Regions from separate parts of the Paenibacillus sp. J31R30 genome, predicted to be linked through region 2. Evidence: riboswitches for the same ligand, from Rfam matches in the RefSeq annotation. Region 2 holds a riboswitch; each other region holds the start of a gene.

Region 1 (5,827 bases), on a different contig from region 2:
GAGGAAGCTTGGGGCAGGCAAACGAGTGCTTTGTATTGCACCAGATACGGGTGAACGGTATTTAAGTATGGATCTTTTTTAACTAAGTAATGAGATAAGTAAGACAATCGGAAAGCCACGTGGAGCGTCATCCAGTGGCTTTTTAATTTGCCAATGGAAGTGGAATTTTCAAATATATATAAATATTCTGCCTTTCTTCCTCGATCAGTAATTGAATTAGGACAGTGATTCATTGTAAGATGAATGGATGAACGAAACATATTTCAGAAAGGTAGGTTTAACCATGGATACTTTGAAGCTTAAAATTCTCGATTTACTAAAGGAAGACGCCCGCAGGAGCGCGGATCTGATCGCCACCATGTTAGGAACGGCGGAGGCCGAAGTTGCGCGAGCGATAAGCGAGATGGAAGCGGATAAGGTCATCGTCAAATACGCGACAGTCGTGAACTGGAGCAAAGTAGATGACGAAAAGGTTACCGCCCTAATTGAAGTGCAAATTACGCCGGAGCGCGGGCGCGGGTTTGATGCGATTGCGGAACGGATCTACTTATATCCGGAAGTCAAATCGGTTTATCTGATGTCAGGAGCGTACGATTTACTTGTCGAGATTGAAGGAAGTTCATTGAAACAGGTTGCTTCATTCGTATCCAACAAGTTGTCGCCGATTGATCGAGTTCTTTCCACGAAAACAAATTTCATTTTGAAAAAATACAAACAAGACGGCATTATTTTCGAAGATCAGGAAGATGATCATCGGATGCTTGTTTCGCCGTAAGGAAGAGGTAGCGTATGATCAAGGATGAGACTATTCAAACAAGTAAAAAATCCATGCAGGACTACCTCGCTCCTGCTGTACGTGAAATGAAGCCTTCAGGCATTCGTAAATTTTTTGATCTTGTAAGCAATAGCAAAGAGGATATTATCTCCCTGGGTGTTGGTGAACCGGATTTCTCCACACCATGGCACGTTCGCGAAGCTGCTGTTCATTCCTTGGAGCGCGGCAGAACCAAATATACGCCAAACTCTGGTATCCCTGAGCTCCGCGAAGCCATTGCGAACTATTTGTATACATCGTTTAAGGTCAAATATGAGCCATCGAATGAAGTGCTCGTGACGGTTGGCGGCAGTGAGGCTATCGATTTGGCGCTGCGCTCACTGATTACACCGGGGGACGAAATTCTGATTCCGGAGCCTTGTTATATTTCCTACTCGCCAATCACAGCCATTAGTGGCGGTGTGCCAGTTGGTATCGAAACGTTCGCCAAGGATCAATTCAAGCTAACGGAAAAGGCACTTCGTGATGCGATTACGCCACGTTCCAAAATTTTGATTCTTTGCTACCCAAGCAATCCAACAGGCGGCATAATGACTTATGAGGACTGGCTGCCGATTGCCAAAGTTGTCGAAGAGCACGATCTGATCGTCATTTCCGATGAGATTTATGCAGAGTTAACGTACGGTCAGAAGCATGTGAGTTTCGCCGCGGTTCCAGGGATGCAGGATCGGACGATTCTCGTTAGCGGATTCTCCAAGGCTTTTGCCATGACAGGCTGGCGGATGGGGTATGCTTGCGGTCACCGAGAGCTAATCTCGGCGATGACCAAGATTCACCAGTATACGGTCATGTGCGCGCCAGTCATGGGCCAAGTAGCTGCACATGAAGCGTTGACGAATGGATTGGAAGAGAAAGATCGCATGATCGAATCTTACAATCAACGGAGACGATTGGTTGTTAGAGGCTTCCGTGAGGTAGGACTTGAATGCCATGAACCACAGGGCGCATTCTACGCGTTCCCAAGTATTGTGGCTACAGGATTAACCTCCGATGAGTTTGCACAGCGTCTCTTATACGAGTCAAAAGTTGCTGCTGTGCCTGGGGATGTATTTGGATTAGGCGGGGAAGGTTTCCTGCGTTGCTCATATGCTTACAGCGTTTCCCAACTTAACGAAGCACTAGAAAGAATTGGTAATTTTTTAAGGAAATTATAACTTTTGCAATATATTTTTGTAACAAATTCATATATTCATAGGCGATTAAAACTGGTATTCTTATAGTGAGGAGGGATGAGCGTGGCTTTTATGGAATATCAGCTTACTAACTTTCAGAAGCAATTTCAAATTCGTGAGCAAGAGTTCGGACAGCGTTGGCTGACCAGACATGCCAAGAAGCAAAATTCCCTAACTTTACTAGAAGAAGAGATCAACACATTGCGCCGTAAAATGGAACAGATGGTCATGGAAGGCAGAGAAATGACATCTGATGAAGTTGTTGAATTAAGCACGATGCTGGATCAAAAAATAAATGAATATATGACATCTGGAAAGAAAAGTCGGTGAAAACCGACTTTTCTGGCGACTATCGATAAGAGAGAGTACACGACGGAGGGAAATACTTACATGAAGGCGAAATGGCTATTCGTTGTATTGTTAGGCATGATGCTGGCGCTTACTGCATGTGGTGGACCGAAAGCAGATGTTTCCGTATTTATTATGGGACCTAATGGTTTTCCAAGTGAAGCGGCAGAGAAGATGGAAGTTTCCTTGAAAGCTAAGGTAGGCGAATTGCCTACTGTGAAGCTGAATACATCCCCTATTTTTTCAATGGAAAAAATGATTGTCGAGCTGGCTGCTGGTGGGAATGGGATCTTCATCTTGGGAGAAGAACAGTTCAAAGGCTTGAGTAACCAAGCGGGATTCGTTTCATTAGACAACACGATTAATCCGGCAGATTACCCTGATGGGGTTATCGAAATCAAAGAAGAAGGCAAGTCCGCAGAGAAGCATCTATATGGTATTCCGCTTACAGGGAATAAATGGATGAAAGAGCAAGGCTATGAAGGCAAAGGTTTGTACGCGTTCATTCCTCAGAATGCTCCGAAAATGGACGAGGCTTTGAAAGTCATCAAAATCATTGCGCAAAAGTAAGAGAACGTCTATAATCGACAAATAGCTTGATCGTATAATTTGCAATCATAGGTACGAATAAGCTTCCGAATGGAAGGTTATTCGTTTAGGGGAAGCCGGTTCAAATCCGGCACGGTCCCGCCACTGTAATCCAGTCTTGCGAAAGTCTGGAGAGTCAGGATACCTGCCTATGATGCCGTTACAACATCCTTCGAGGAAAAGGATCGCGTTAAATCAGGAAGCAGCGTACGTAGGTCCGTTGCCCAATACCGCGATTTATCGTCCCCTTGTTCCTAGTGAACAAGGGGACTTTTTTCAATTGGCATGGAAACGAAAACGAAAATGAATGAAGAAGAAAGAGGGTTTATTTGATGACACAAAGCAGGATCAAGAAAGGTCTTATTCTCACATTAGCGGTTGCAACAGCGATTTCTTTAGCAGCATGTGCCAAAAAGGAAACAGAAATCTCGGATCCATCGAAACTTGGCGGTGAGGGGACGAAGGCACCAACCACGACTACATCTTCAGCGCCTGCCGCAGCGAAGAAAACGACATACCCATTGAAAGTGAAGGATGCAACAGGTAAAGAATTTACTTTCGACAAAGCCCCAGAACGTATAGCATCGGTCTCCCCGTCAGAGACAGAAGCACTATTTGCAATTGGACTAGAAGCGAATATTGTGGGCGTATCTGACTTCGATGATTATCCAGAAGCGGCTAAATCGAAGCCGAAGCTAGGCAGCATCACCAAACCCAATATGGAGGCCGTTATTGCTTCCAATGCCAATCTTGTGTTCACTGGTGTTTCCATGAGTGCAGAATCCGTAGAGAAGCTTCGTGCATTGAACATTAATGTGTTTAAAGTTGAGCCCAAAACGTTAGATGATGCCATTAATAACATTCAAACCTTCGGACTCATTACGGATCATCAGGAGCAAGCGGAAAAGGTTGTCACTAAAATGAAAGCAGATCGTCAGAAGGTCGTCGATGCTGTGAAAGACGTGAAGCAGCCCAATAAGAAAAAAGTATATATGGAATTTGCACCAGGCTGGACTGTGGGAAGCGGAGAATTCATGGATGAATTGATCAATATCGCAGGTGGCATCAACGTTGCTAACGATAAAGCAGGTTGGTACGAAATCAGCGAAGAAAAGATCATTCAACAGAATCCAAATGTCATTTTATTCGCAAATGGGATTGTGGACTTCAAGAGCAAGAAGCCGTTAGAAGAAATCATTCGTACGCGCGGTGGGTGGGATGCCATTGATGCCGTGAAAAATAAACGTGTGATAGGGCTCGACCAAAACTTGGTAAGCCGCCCAGGTCCGAGATTGACGGATGGTTTATTGGAAATGGCGAAAGGCATCTATCCTGAACTGGTGAAATAATGAAAAGAAAATTGATGCTAGGAGGAGGAGTAGGCGTTATACTCCTTCTTCTTTCTATTGTTGTGAGTTTATCCATAGGTTCAGCTCAGCTTCCTATTTCGCATATTGTGGGGATACTGGCAAAGCATCTGCCTTGGATAGGAAGTCACATCGAGGTGAACTGGCCGCAGTCATCCGAACAAATTATGAATAAAGTACGAATCCCGCGTGTGCTGCTGGGTATTCTTGTTGGGGCCGTGCTCTCCATAGCTGGCGCTGGATTCCAAGGGGTTCTGCGCAATCCGCTCGCCGATCCTTACTCGCTTGGTGTCTCATCAGGGGCATCGGTAGGTGCTGCATTTCTTATCTATTTTGGGCTGCAATTGGCCTGGTTCGGACAATGGTCGATCCCGATTGTAGCTTTCGTGACGGGGTTAACTTCCTTGTTCTTGGTCTTGAAGCTGGCCATGATTGAAGGGAAACTGAAGATGGAAACGCTGATTTTATCCGGCGTCGTGATGCAAGCATTCCTAGGCGCGTTCGTATCGTTCTTGGTATCCATTTCGAATCAAACGATTAATGAGATTATTTTTTGGCTGATGGGCAGTCTAGCGATGCGAGGATGGTCATATACGTATATGATTTCACCATATCTCTTGATCGGCCTAGTCATTCTTCTAAGCTATGCGAGATCGTTAAATCTGCTTGCATTGGGCGAGCGCCAAGCTGCTCATCTTGGCGTTCATGTGGAGCGTACGAAGTTAATTGTGTTGATCGCTTCTACGTTGATTACTGCAGCTGCTGTATCTGTGGCAGGGGTTATCGGCTTCGTTGGACTGATCGTACCGCACTTAGTGCGTCTGCTGGTTGGTCCAGATTATCGATTGATTATTCCCTTATCCGCGATTGGCGGGGGGATTTATGTATTATGGGCAGACACCCTAGCTCGCACGCTGCTTAGTCCTACGGAAATTCCGTTAGGGGTTATCACGGCGTTTCTAGGTGCACCGTTTTTTGCTTACCTGCTCCATAAAGATAAGAAAACGTTAAGAGGTTGATAACGATGATTAAAGTGGAGCAGCTCTTTCAGAGTTTTCAGGAACAACAAGTCTTGGATCAGATAAGTTTTGAGGTTCAGCAGGGGGAGTTCTTCGGGATTATTGGTCCCAATGGCAGCGGTAAATCTACTTTGCTGCGACTTTTATCAGGCATGGATCCTGTTTTGAAGGGCAGTGTGCTTTTAAAGGGTCAGAAGGTATCTTCGTATTCGCGAAAGGAGCTGGCCAAATGGCTCGCAGTTCTTCAGCAGGATGCTTTGCCCCCCGTTGGATTTACGGTTCGTGAAGTCATTGAGATGGGGCGATATCCGTTCCAAAGTTGGCTTGGCGAGGATTCGAAGGAAGCAGATGGACTGATAGATGCGATTATTACAAAGCTTGAACTAGAAGCGCTCGTAGATCGAACAATTGAGCGTTTAAGCGGAGGAGAGCGTCAGCGTGTTGCACTAGCTAAAGTGATGGCGCAGCAGCCGAGCTTGCTTATGTTGGATGAGCCAA
Region 2 (5,827 bases):
GTGCGCCTGCGTGCGCTGGAATCGTTCTGCGTGCCGCATCTACCGAAGATGCTGCCAACGTTGTTCGAGCAATTTCCGCACATTCAGCTGCAGCTGGAAACGGGCTTTCAACGCGACATTATCCAGGAGGTATCGGCATACCGCGTGGATTTAGGCATCGTGCCGCGAGATCCGAAGGTGCGAAATCTTACTTTTATCCCGCTGCTAACGGATGAGTTGGTATGGGTAGGAGCTCCCGCCTTAGTGGAGCGCATCGAGCAGAAAGGCTGGGAAGCTATCGCACAGACGCAGGTCATCGGCTTCGGCAGCCGCTGTATCTACCAATCATTGGCTTCGCAGGTACTGATGACGGACAAAGGGCTTGCTACTTTTACAGAAATGGCCTTCGATAGCACGGAAATGCTCAAACAGACGATGATGTGCGGCATGGGGCTCTCTTTGCTGCCTGTCACCTCCGTGGAGAAGGAGCTTGACGCAGGTCATCTACTCCGAGTAAGTACGGAGCAGCCGATTCCGCTGGAACACGGGTTGATACACCGCGCCGGCAAAGAGCTCAGCGCACCTGTAGAGGCCTGCAAATCGCATATTGTTGCGTATTTTAACGATGAGTTGCATACAAGTAGTGGTTGAGAGCCTGTCTATGATAGAATGTGGATGAGATCATTAAAATAAGAGTTTTTATTAGTTAGCAGTGTATGGTTACAACGAATGGGATGGAAAGCGAAGCGAAGAGAGGGTTACGAATGCATGATTTGATTAATACGGTTTTGGTGTATTTGGAAGGCTTGGGGTACTGGGGGATTTTCCTTGGACTGATGCTAGAGGTGATTCCGAACGAATTGCTTTTAGCTTATGCAGGGTATCTCGTATCCAAGGGCCAAATTAACTTCGTGGGGGCTATGCTTTGCGCGGTCGTCGGGGGGACGTTGGCTCAAATCGTTTTGTATTGGATTGGACGCTACGGTGGCAGGCCGTTTCTGGAGAAGTACGGCAAATACTTGCTGATCAGCAAGCATCATATCGATGTAGCGGAAAGCTGGTTTAACCGGTATGGGACGGGGATGATTTTTACAGCGAGATTTATCCCGATTGTACGTCATGCGATCTCTTTGCCAGGCGGAATGGCCAAAATGCCGTTGGGCAAATTCTCCCTGTACACGGGACTAGCCCTAGTTCCTTACTCCTTTTTGTATATTTATTTGGGCATGAAATTGAAGGACAACTGGGAGACCATTGGCGAGTATGCAGGGCCTTATATTAAACCTTTGATTCTGGCAGCGGTCGTGCTGACGATCTTGTATGCAGGCTATCAATTTTATCTCAAAAGAAAAGCGAAAGTCTAGCAAGGTATTTGGCGGTTTCGTTTGCTTTTGATACAATGAAAGAGAATATGGATGATCTTGGGAGGATGAAATCAATGAGTACGAATCTTGCTAGTAAGCTGCGCACAGGCTTGAAGCCGCAACAGTTTATCGATGGTATGGAGAAAAATAAAGAGCAATTCCAAGCGTATTACGATGGTTTCGCATGGGACAATGAAGAGGATAAGGAATATTTCGAATCCCTCAATAATCGCGATGATCTTCGTTGCTTGATTGTTGCTGCTGACTGGTGTGGAGACGTTGTTCGCAACGTGCCTGTTGTTTTCAAGGCTTTGGAAAATAGCGGCGTGCCGACAGAAGTTCTCATTATCGAGCAAAATTATGATGTGATTGATCAGTTCCTAACAGGCGGCGGGCGTGCGATTCCGATCGTTATTTTCACAGATACAGGCGGTTTCGTGCTTGGACACTGGGGTCCTCGTCCTAAGAACGTGCAAGCGGTTATGACGCAATTCAAGAAAGAAAATCCAGATCGCGATGCGGCAGATTATAACGAAAAAATTCAAGTAGCCAGAGCCGAAATGGGCCGTCAATATGGCGAAGGTAACGGATATCATGCTGTTATTGTGAAGGAACTTCGTTCATTGATCGAGTCGTTCTAAGAGTGAGGGTGGCAACACGATGATCAACATTCAATCCTTCGTTCTAGGTCCGGTTCAGACGAACGCATACTTACTGTCGAATCCAGAGACGAATCAAGGTATTATTATCGATCCAGGCATGAATCCCAAGTCGCTGATCAAAAAGATCGCCGACATGGATATCGTTGCGATTCTGCTGACGCATGCGCATTTCGATCACATCGGTGGTGTAGACGAAATTCGTAAGCTCAAGAACTGTCCGGTGTATATTCACGACCTGGAAGCTGATTGGCTGACGAATCCGAAGAAAAATGGCTCCGCACGCTGGCCTGATCTTGGCGCTCCGATTGTTACGGATCCTGCGGAATTCGCGCTGGATGAAGGGCAAACACTGGAGTTTCTGGGCATCCAGCTCAAAGTGTTTCACACCCCAGGCCACTCTCCTGGCAGCGTGAGCTTCTTGTATGAGAATCACCTGTTCAGCGGTGACGTGCTGTTTAAGCTGTCGGTCGGTCGTACCGACCTCCTCGGTGGAGACAACAATACCCTGCTGGATTCCATTCAGGATAAGTTGTTCCTGCTGGACGACGATGTCATCGTCTATTCGGGGCACGGCGCGAAAACAACGATCGGCTTCGAACGTGAGAATAACCCATACGTGTAAGGCTAGTAGGACTGCTCCCTCGATGAGGGGGCGGTTTTTTTTGTGAGAGGGTGTTCAGGTGAAATCTGTGAACTAGGTTTGAAATGACCGCGTAAGTGGTCAAAGCTGCTAAAAGGCACTTATTTTCAGGGAAATGAGCGAAACGGAGGGAAATAAGTGCGAAAGTGCAACCTTTTGGACCGAAAAGGTGCTCAGAAGAGGCGTGACGGAGGAAATAGTTGCCTTTTTGCACGTATTTTAGATCGAGCGGTCAAGCCGCTAGAAAAGGTTGTCTTTTTGCACTTTTGCAGCCTTCACAGCTGCATTCAAGAGAGGCTCCGCTATATTTATGGCTGGAGCGTCCCTTTTTTGTGCTGGAATGGGAGAGGCTGTGGTGATGAGCGGCAGTTGCCAAAGCTAGCTGGCTAAGCCTAATTCGTATGTTGTTTCGCGCATATGCTCGTTCGCCCATGACACCCACCCAATTTATTAAGTAACTGGGTGTTTACCGTGTGCAACGTAGGTGGTTCCCCATAGACTGATGTTGTAAGCTATTCACCCAACTTCAACAATAACTTTCAAGTTAAACCGCAAGCTTGTGAAAGTCCCTGTAAGGAAAATATGAAGGAGGTGCTCTCTCATGGAACATATAAAAGTTCCGAATTACCCAATGCAACCAATGCCAATGCCAATGCCAACCCCGATGCCAATGCCGATGCCGACTCCGCTTCCAGCTCCTGCGCCTATTATGCATCAACCGATCCACTTGCACGCGTCCTACCAACAAACTGAATTTGTATTCCCAAAACCAGTTCACACGCAAGCAGTTGCTTGTCCTCCGAAAAACAATTCGGCTGCTAGTATCCTAGTACTTTTCATTTTGCTAGTTATCATTACGCGTAGCATTTGTAAGTATTAATTTACGGATTGCACGGGTAAAAGAGGAAGGTAATCCCGCAGGGCTGTGTGTCCTGATGGGGTTGCCTTTTTTTTGTTTTGAAAAAAAGGATTGTCTATTACGATGAAGTCATGTACAATTCGTCATGATTACAGACAATTTCATAAATTAGCTTATTAGGTGCTTTCTGCTGAATCTAGCGGAAGCTTAAAAGGGAAGTTCGGTTGAAATCCGATGCGGTCCCGCCACTGTAACGCTGAGCTTACAATTATAGCCACTCTCGATAACAAGAGGGGAAGGAGATTGTATAAGCGATGAAGCGAAGCCAGGAGACCTGCCTTGTAAGTATTCTATTTTTTTTCCCACGAGGATGGGAGGAAGATGTTTCTTTGCATTTGCCAAAAAGAATGTTTAATCGTTGGATTAACATGCATTCTTACAAAGACATCTTTCCTCTGTTACTCAGGGAAAGGTGTTTTTTTTCGTTTACAAATTAGTAAGGGAAAGAGGTATGCAGATGATTCGTCGTTATATGTCAAAATCGTTTATCGCACTGTTTATGTCTTTTATGCTCTTATTTTCTTCATTAGGGACATTGTTCGTCTCAAGTAAGCAGGCTTTGGCTGCTACAGATACAGGTTCGGAAACATCGGTCTCTGCCAATGTTTATTTGGCGAATGCCAAAAATTATTATGATAGTACAACGAATAAGGTTATGGGCAACTTCCTAGACACACTGTCTTTTAGAGGAGCATGGGGAAGTGATTTTACAGGATATACGTTGCCTGTTGAATTCGGGCAAGATTTCACAAGCAATACTGCCTCCGGGTTTGGGGATCGCATTTTAGGCGTGCTGTCCGTAGGCGGGAATCCGTATAAAACAGCGACCGGACAAAATTTGGTGCAGGCGCTAGTTGAGAAACAAAATGCGAATGGATATTTCGATAGCAGCAATCTTGCTATCCATGCGTGGGCAGTTATCGGACTTAATGCGGCCAACGCTTCACAATATTACAACGAAGGTAAATTGGCTTCCGCCAAAGCTTATGATAAATCAGCTGCAATTAGCTGGATCATTAGTAAGCAAAATGCTACAAGCGGAGCAATTGGGAGCAATCTCAGTAGTACGAGCCCTGCTTTAATCGCACTGGCAGGTGCCAGAGAAATGAATGGCGTAGATGCAGCGATTCAAAAAGCCGTAGCCTATATCAAAACACAACAAAAAAGCTCAGGTGACTTTGTAGGCGGTTTTGGCTCCAATATGGCGGATACTTCTAATGCTGTTATGGCATTAACCTCGGTTGGCATTGATGTGACTAGCAGTGACTGGACAGTCAATGGTGTCAATCCGTTAAGTGTGTTCGCCAAATACCAGTTGGCAGCTGGTGGATTTGCAAGTACAGTGGCCAACCTAACTAACGGCACAGTTAATGCCACCGCAACGCAAAATGCGATCATCGCTTTAAGCCAAATAGTCTCGGGTGTAAGCGTATGGGATAAAATTAAATACGACGTAGATGTTACTGCCGATCAAGGGGCCGTTGATCTTGATTATGCTTTTTTATCGCTCGGCGATACCAGCTATACGACCAATAACCTCTCGTTACCAATAGCGGGGTCATTTGGTTCAACCATAACATGGTCATCGAACGACGCAGCAGTGACTTCCAGCGGAATTGTTAACCGGCCTGTGTTCCCTGCGGATAATAAGGTCGTTAGCCTGAATGCAACCATTACCAAAGGCGGAGCCACATTAATTAAGCCTTTCACGATTAGAGTCATTGCTTCCATCGATAAGATTACAGCTGGTTACTTACTCAACCAATCCCAAAATTACTATAATGTCGTAAAAAATAAAAATCTGACTTCCTGGTGGGATTTAGGTGCGGTTTTCGGCGGTTGGGGATCTGTTAACGGTTATACGTTCCCTTCCTATACAGGACAGTTAACGGCTTCACAACCTACGGATTATGCTGGACTTATTCTGGGCTTGATCAGTTCAGGTAAAAACCCGTATCAAACACCGAGTGGGCAAAATATTATTGAAGAGTTTGTGAGAAGCAAGCAAGGTACAGGAGGCTCGTTCTCTTCTTTAAGCAATCAGCAAATGTGGTCGATTATCGCCTTAAATGCGGCTAATGCGGAGAACATTTATAATCGTACGAATCCGGCTACGCCATACGATAAAAAAGGCGCAGTTCAGAAGCTGATTGCCATGCAATCAGTGAGCGGTTCCTTTGGCAGCTTAGCAGACTATACAGGCATGGCGCTTATTGCTCTTACCGGCTCCAGAGAAATTGAGGGCGCTAATGATGCGATTGCG
Region 3 (5,827 bases), on a different contig from region 2:
AACCATTCTATTATACCATATAACATTTTCATTTCAAGCCAGCTTTGATCTTAGCTAGGATCTGGGCTAAATTGCTTCACAAATGCGCTAAGCACGTTATGCGCCCGCTTCCATTGCAGCGTCATGGCATCCACTATTCCGTAGGTTTCTAGCAACTCTTCTCGATCCACCGTACCAAATAATTTATCCTGCAAAATCGCATGCAGCGCGGATGCCCACACGTCTACTGCACTTTCTTCTGTCCTAAGCAGCTCTGTGTAAATCGATGTGCCATACGCATAGGCAAGAAACTCCTGCCAAGTCTGAGTTGCAAAGTAGACAAAGTCAGGCTGGCTTATTTCACTAATGTCCCCGACTCTGCGAATCATATCACGAATTCGCAATGGAAAATCCTCCGCTGCCAGAGGTGTCTCCTCGATTTCGACGAGAACCGTTTTACCATGCTTGGGAAACTCAATGAATCCATGCTCTCCCATTTGTTTAAGCGTCTGAAGGGCTTTGAATTGCAGATGAGGATGTCTGGGCCTTTCGCAAAGCCAGGACCTCACGAATTGGCTCACTTCGGACTGATCGATATAAGCAAGCTGCTCCAAGGCACTAACTTGTTCTTCTAAAGTACCCTCATGAAGCATGGTTTGAAGTTTGCGTATGAATGCTCCATCATCCGAGGCTGCTTTATCATGAATGTACTGTCGCAATAAGGCGGATTCTTCCTCCGAATCCTCTTCCTCTGTCTCTGTAGCTGGAAACATCGTTTCCGGAAACATGGTTAGCAGCCAGTGGCGCAGAGCTTCCCATTGCTCGGATTTACTCGACTCGACATTGGGAAACTGCAGGAGGAATGTAAGCATCTCGAGTGCTTCTTTATATTGCTCGGAGCGCAACAGCCTCGTCAGCTCATCTTCGTAGTACTTCTCTGTTTTAGGAAAAAGAATGACATTATTAGCCGTAGGGTCAGACATAGGGATCACCTCAGTTCGTGGTCTCGCTTGTGACAGTTTACTCTATCACCCAAATGATTGCAAAAATAAATATGAAAAGAAGTGTTGACTTCTTATAAATCGATATGATATTATAACTCTTGCTTCGCCAAACGGATCATGTCCAGGCGGTAAGAAGTGAGGTATGTCTCAGTAGCTCAGCTGGATAGAGCACACGCCTTCTAAGCGTGCGGTCGGGGGTTCGAATCCCTCCTGGGACGTAGATGTAAAAGGAAAGGCCGCGAGAAATCGCGGTCTTTTTTGTTTTTCGCAGGCAGATCCAATTAAACTCTTTATTTTTCAATGAAGAATTTTGAAAAATGGAGAAGCTGCCGATGTAAAACAAAACTCTTTGCATACTTAAAGATTTCATGTATAGTATTCAACAATTGCATATTGTGGGAATAGGTGCTCTTGTTTAGCCTAATAAACGAGAGCTTAAAAGGGAAGTTCGGTGTAATACCGACGCGGTCCCGCCACTGTAACAGAGGAGTCGACGCTTAAGGTGCCACTGATCGAAAGATCGGGAAGGCTAGCGTTTGACGAGGATTCTGGAGCCAGGAGACCTGCCTAATTCTGACAGCACTGTTTTTACCTACGGGAGATAGGGAGGTGTTAGAGATAGTAAACACTGTATACACATACACAGGGTATCTTTAACCTTTTTTATTAAGGTTGGAGATGCCCTTTTTTTGATTTTCCGTGATTCGTTTGAAGCAAAATTTGAGGAGGATGATCCCATGTGTGCACTGATCAATAGCAATTTAGGATACCCAAGAATTGGCGAGAACCGCGAGTGGAAGAAAGCGCTGGAGGCCTTCTGGGCCGACAAACTGGATGAGCATGATTTTACAAAGCAAATCGAGGACATTCGACTTCAGAACCTAAGCCTGCAGCAGCAGAAAGGCATCGACCTTATCCCTGTAGGCGATTTCAGCCTGTACGATCACGTGCTGGACACGTCCACCATGTTCGGACTAGTTCCAAAGCGCTTCCCGTATGAAGGCGGCGAAGTTCCACTTGCCACTTACTATGCGATGGCTCGCGGCAGTCAAGGTGCAACCGCTTGTGAAATGACCAAATGGTTCAACACCAATTATCATTACATCGTTCCTGAGTTACAGGATGCACGGCCAGCGCTCACAATCAACAAACCGCTTGAGGCATACAGAGAGGCTAAACAAAAGCTAGGCATTAACGGCAAGCCTGTTGTTCTTGGCCTATTTACCTTTCTTAAGCTGGCTAAGGGTTATAAAACTGAAGAAATCGATGGGCTAATCGAGTTATTTCTACCGCTTTATTCACGTATTTTGACAGAGTTGACGGAGGAAGGTGTGGAATGGGTACAGCTGGATGAGCCTATTCTCGTGCAATCCCTGAGTCCAGCAGATATTAGACGTGTAAAACACATCTACAGTACGCTTGCGGCAGCTGCTCCGACACTTAAAATGATGGTGCAAACGTATTTTGACGCTGTCGATCATTACGAGGAACTTATTTCCCTTCCCGTCCATGGTATCGGATTAGATTTCATTCATGGGTATGAGTTGAACTTGAGCAATCTTCAAACACATGGCTTCCCCACGGATAAAGTACTTGGCGTAGGCATTGTGGATGGACGCAATATTTGGCAGACGGATTTGAGCAATCAGCTTGCTTTCCTTGCCCAGCTTGAAGCTATCGTTCCCTATGAGCGTATGCTGCTGCAGCCATCGTCTAGCCTTCTGCATGTTCCTGTTTCAACTCGTAAAGAAAGTAAACTAGAGCCTGTATTGCGGGATGCGCTAGCATTCGCTGAAGAAAAGCTGACAGAGCTTTCTATCTTGACAAAAGCCATTCAACACAGCCAAGATTTCATTCAATTGGAATTAGATATAAATCAAACGGCCATTGCAAGGCTCAATGCCTCCTCCTACCGAAATAAGGCTGTCGTCCAGCAAGCGATTGCAAATATCGGTCAACAACGCTCCACTAGAAACAGCAGCTTCACAACGCGCAGAAGCCTTCAGGCAGCGAAATGGCAACTACCCTTCCTGCCGACTACAACGATTGGCTCCTTTCCGCAAACAGCTGAAGTCCGGAATGCTCGTAAAAATTGGCGCAGCGGCGAATGGACGCCCGAGCAATATGAATCGTTCATTCAACAGCAGATTACAGAGTGGATTAAACTCCAAGATGAGCTTGGACTTGATGTGCTTGTACACGGGGAATTTGAGCGTACGGATATGGTCGAGTTTTTCGGTGAAAAGTTGGATGGCTTTGCATTTACCTCCAACGGCTGGGTTCAATCCTACGGTTCACGCTGTGTGAAACCTCCTGTTATTTTCGGCGATGTGGAATTCGTGCAAGAGATGACGGTCAAAGAAACGAAATTTGCCCAATCACTCACTACAAAGCCAGTCAAAGGCATGCTAACAGGACCCATTACGATTCTGAACTGGTCCTTCGTACGCAGCGATATTTCACGCGAGCAGGTTGCCTACCAAATCGCATTGGCCCTGCAGCACGAAGTAGAAGCGCTGGAGCAAGCAGGCATTGAGATGATTCAAGTGGATGAGCCCGCTCTGCGAGAAGGTCTGCCATTAAAGAAAAGTGATTGGCAAGCTTATCTGAACTGGGCTGTACTCGCCTTCCGATTGTCGACGGCAACCGTAAGCGATGAGACGCAAATTCATACGCATATGTGCTATTGCGAGTTTCATGACATTATTGATGCCATTCGCGCGCTAGACGCCGACGTCATCTCGATCGAAACCTCACGAAGTCATGGTGAGCTGATCCACAGCTTCGAGGAGCATACGTATGACCAAGGAATCGGGCTTGGGGTTTATGACATTCACAGTCCGCGCGTACCCTCAGTAACAGAAATGGTAGAAATGATTGAACGTGCTCTTCAGGTGTTAGAGCCAGAGTTGTTCTGGATTAATCCGGACTGTGGCTTGAAAACACGAGGTAAAGAAGAGACCATTGCTGCGCTACGCGTGATGGTCGAGGCTGCCAAGCTCTTTAGAGAAAGCCGCAGTGAATTGATATCTTCCTAATATAAAGAAAAACACCCCTGCTGTTGCAAGCAAGGGTGTTTTGAAGATCATCCGCTTACACAGATGGCCTGTTCGGCTGGTGGTGACCTGGTTCCGTGGAATCCAGATTCGATTGAATACGAGATGATTGCTTCGAGTGGTCGATGGTGCTTTGCGTTTTCTGATCCATACCTTTTTTCTTACCCATGATAAGCAACTCCTTCTACTCATAGAATGAACGCTACATTAGTATGGGAAGTTCCGTGCTGAATATGCTGGATATTCTAGGAGTAAAGATGACGCGGGGTTAAGCTAGGACTTTGAGCCTATTTCTCGGCGATCGCTGACAGTAGCTCGCTTTCCGAGCCTGTATAACAAAGAGCCTGAAGGGATTACTCCCTGCAGGCTCTTGCTCATGCCAAACGACGTTAGTGCATCTTATGAGGCAAGTTTTTGCCTGTATGACCGTCACCTTGTGTCCTTTTGTTCTTCTCGGCTTTCCTCTGCTTCTCATGCAGCTTGCTAATGAAATGACTATCCATGAGCACTCGCCTCCTGAAGAAAGAATGGCATTACCCCTTTAGAATGTCACAGCAGCCCGTAATTTAATCAACCAATCTCTACAAAAAGCACGCCCTGCTTGCTCCACCGGATTCTGGACAGACATTTAATACCTTTCATTTGCATACCCTTTATCATTATGCTCTCTTCAAAAGAAAGGAAGGAACGTCTATGTGCGGAATAACGGGTTGGATAGATTGGCGGAAAGACTTGACCGGGTACCCGTCCATTCTAGAAAATATGACGGAAACGCTCCAACTGCGTGGACCAGATGCTTCAGGTACCTGGATTTCACAGCATTGTGCCCTCGGACATCGACGTCTAAGTGTTATGGATCCTGAGAATGGCGCTCAGCCTATGGTCCGTAAACAAGGCGACTATACGTATACCATCGTATATAATGGCGAACTCTATAATGCCCCAGAGTTAAAAAAGGAGCTCGAGCTCCGCGGTCACCACTTCCGCACGACGTGCGATACCGAAGTGCTGCTTGTGGCTTTTATCGAGTGGGGAAAAGCATGTATTGACCGCTTGAACGGCATTTTTGCCTTCGCCGCTTGGAATGACCAAGAGCAGTCCCTGACCTTAGTGCGGGATAGACTCGGTGTTAAGCCACTTTTTTATTCCCATCAGGATAGTGTATTGTTATTCGGCTCTGAACCAAAAGCGATTCTAGCTCACCCTGACTTCAAAGCAGAGGTTGGTGCTGAAGGCTTTGCTGAAATATTCGCAGTGGGACCGGCTCGCACGCCAGGACATGGGATTTATCGAAATATGTCAGAGCTGAAGCCAGGTCAATTTGCCATTTTTGATCGCAATGGATTATCCATTCGAACGTACTGGAAGCTCGAAAGCCACACGCATCCCGATGATATCCCTGCTACAGCCGCGCAGGTTGGGCAGTTGCTTCGCGATACCGCTGAACGTCAACTGGTTTCAGATGTTCCCATCTGTACATTGCTGTCCGGCGGATTGGATTCTAGCGCACTCACGGCGCTCGCTGCGGCTCATTACAAAGAAAGCGGGCAAGGACCGCTTCATACCTTTTCAGTCGATTACAAGGATAATGATAAGCATTTTAAAGCCAACCTGTTCCAACCGAACTCGGATGCCCCTTGGATCAAGCGGATGACCGATCACCTCGGCACGGAGCATCATTACATCGAGTTTGACACACCTGAGCTTGTGGAATCTCTGAAGACAGCTGTGATAGCGCGCGATACACCAGGGATGGCCGATGTCGATGGGTCCCTTTATTTATTTTGC

Evidence for each region. Region 2 has a riboswitch for cobalamin ahead of AC58QO_RS31845 (S-layer homology domain-containing protein). Riboswitches for the same ligand answer to the same signal wherever they lie in the genome.
Region 1: it holds a riboswitch for cobalamin, as region 2 does, so the genes downstream of both, AC58QO_RS24315 (ABC transporter substrate-binding protein) here and AC58QO_RS31845 (S-layer homology domain-containing protein) in region 2, are expected to answer to the same signal.
Region 3: it holds a riboswitch for cobalamin, as region 2 does, so the genes downstream of both, metE (5-methyltetrahydropteroyltriglutamate--homocysteine S-methyltransferase) here and AC58QO_RS31845 (S-layer homology domain-containing protein) in region 2, are expected to answer to the same signal.

Annotation. Positions count from the first base shown of each region.
Region 1 is NZ_JCAUAV010000009.1:14,490-20,316, reverse strand. Features, by position in the region: gene cysK (cysteine synthase A) at 1-82, shown strand, start outside; gene AC58QO_RS24335 (Lrp/AsnC family transcriptional regulator) at 284-775, shown strand; gene AC58QO_RS24330 (aminotransferase class I/II-fold pyridoxal phosphate-dependent enzyme) at 790-1,989, shown strand; gene AC58QO_RS24325 (aspartyl-phosphate phosphatase Spo0E family protein) at 2,080-2,337, shown strand; gene AC58QO_RS24320 (hypothetical protein) at 2,398-2,925, shown strand; cobalamin riboswitch at 2,958-3,110, shown strand; gene AC58QO_RS24315 (ABC transporter substrate-binding protein) at 3,276-4,292, shown strand; gene AC58QO_RS24310 (FecCD family ABC transporter permease) at 4,292-5,329, shown strand; gene AC58QO_RS24305 (heme ABC transporter ATP-binding protein) at 5,335-5,827, shown strand, end outside.
Region 2 is NZ_JCAUAV010000020.1:29,494-35,320, forward strand. Features, by position in the region: gene AC58QO_RS31820 (LysR family transcriptional regulator) at 1-630, shown strand, start outside; gene uptA (undecaprenyl phosphate transporter UptA) at 744-1,343, shown strand; gene AC58QO_RS31830 (thioredoxin family protein) at 1,418-1,984, shown strand; gene AC58QO_RS31835 (MBL fold metallo-hydrolase) at 2,004-2,627, shown strand; gene AC58QO_RS31840 (hypothetical protein) at 3,247-3,525, shown strand; cobalamin riboswitch at 3,666-3,860, shown strand; gene AC58QO_RS31845 (S-layer homology domain-containing protein) at 4,022-5,827, shown strand, end outside.
Region 3 is NZ_JCAUAV010000006.1:233,863-239,689, forward strand. Features, by position in the region: gene AC58QO_RS21520 (hypothetical protein) at 51-962, opposite strand; tRNA gene AC58QO_RS21525 (tRNA-Arg) at 1,128-1,201, shown strand; cobalamin riboswitch at 1,370-1,569, shown strand; gene metE (5-methyltetrahydropteroyltriglutamate--homocysteine S-methyltransferase) at 1,721-4,021, shown strand; gene AC58QO_RS21535 (hypothetical protein) at 4,077-4,208, opposite strand; gene AC58QO_RS21540 (DUF4023 family protein) at 4,429-4,542, opposite strand; gene asnB (asparagine synthase (glutamine-hydrolyzing)) at 4,733-5,827, shown strand, end outside.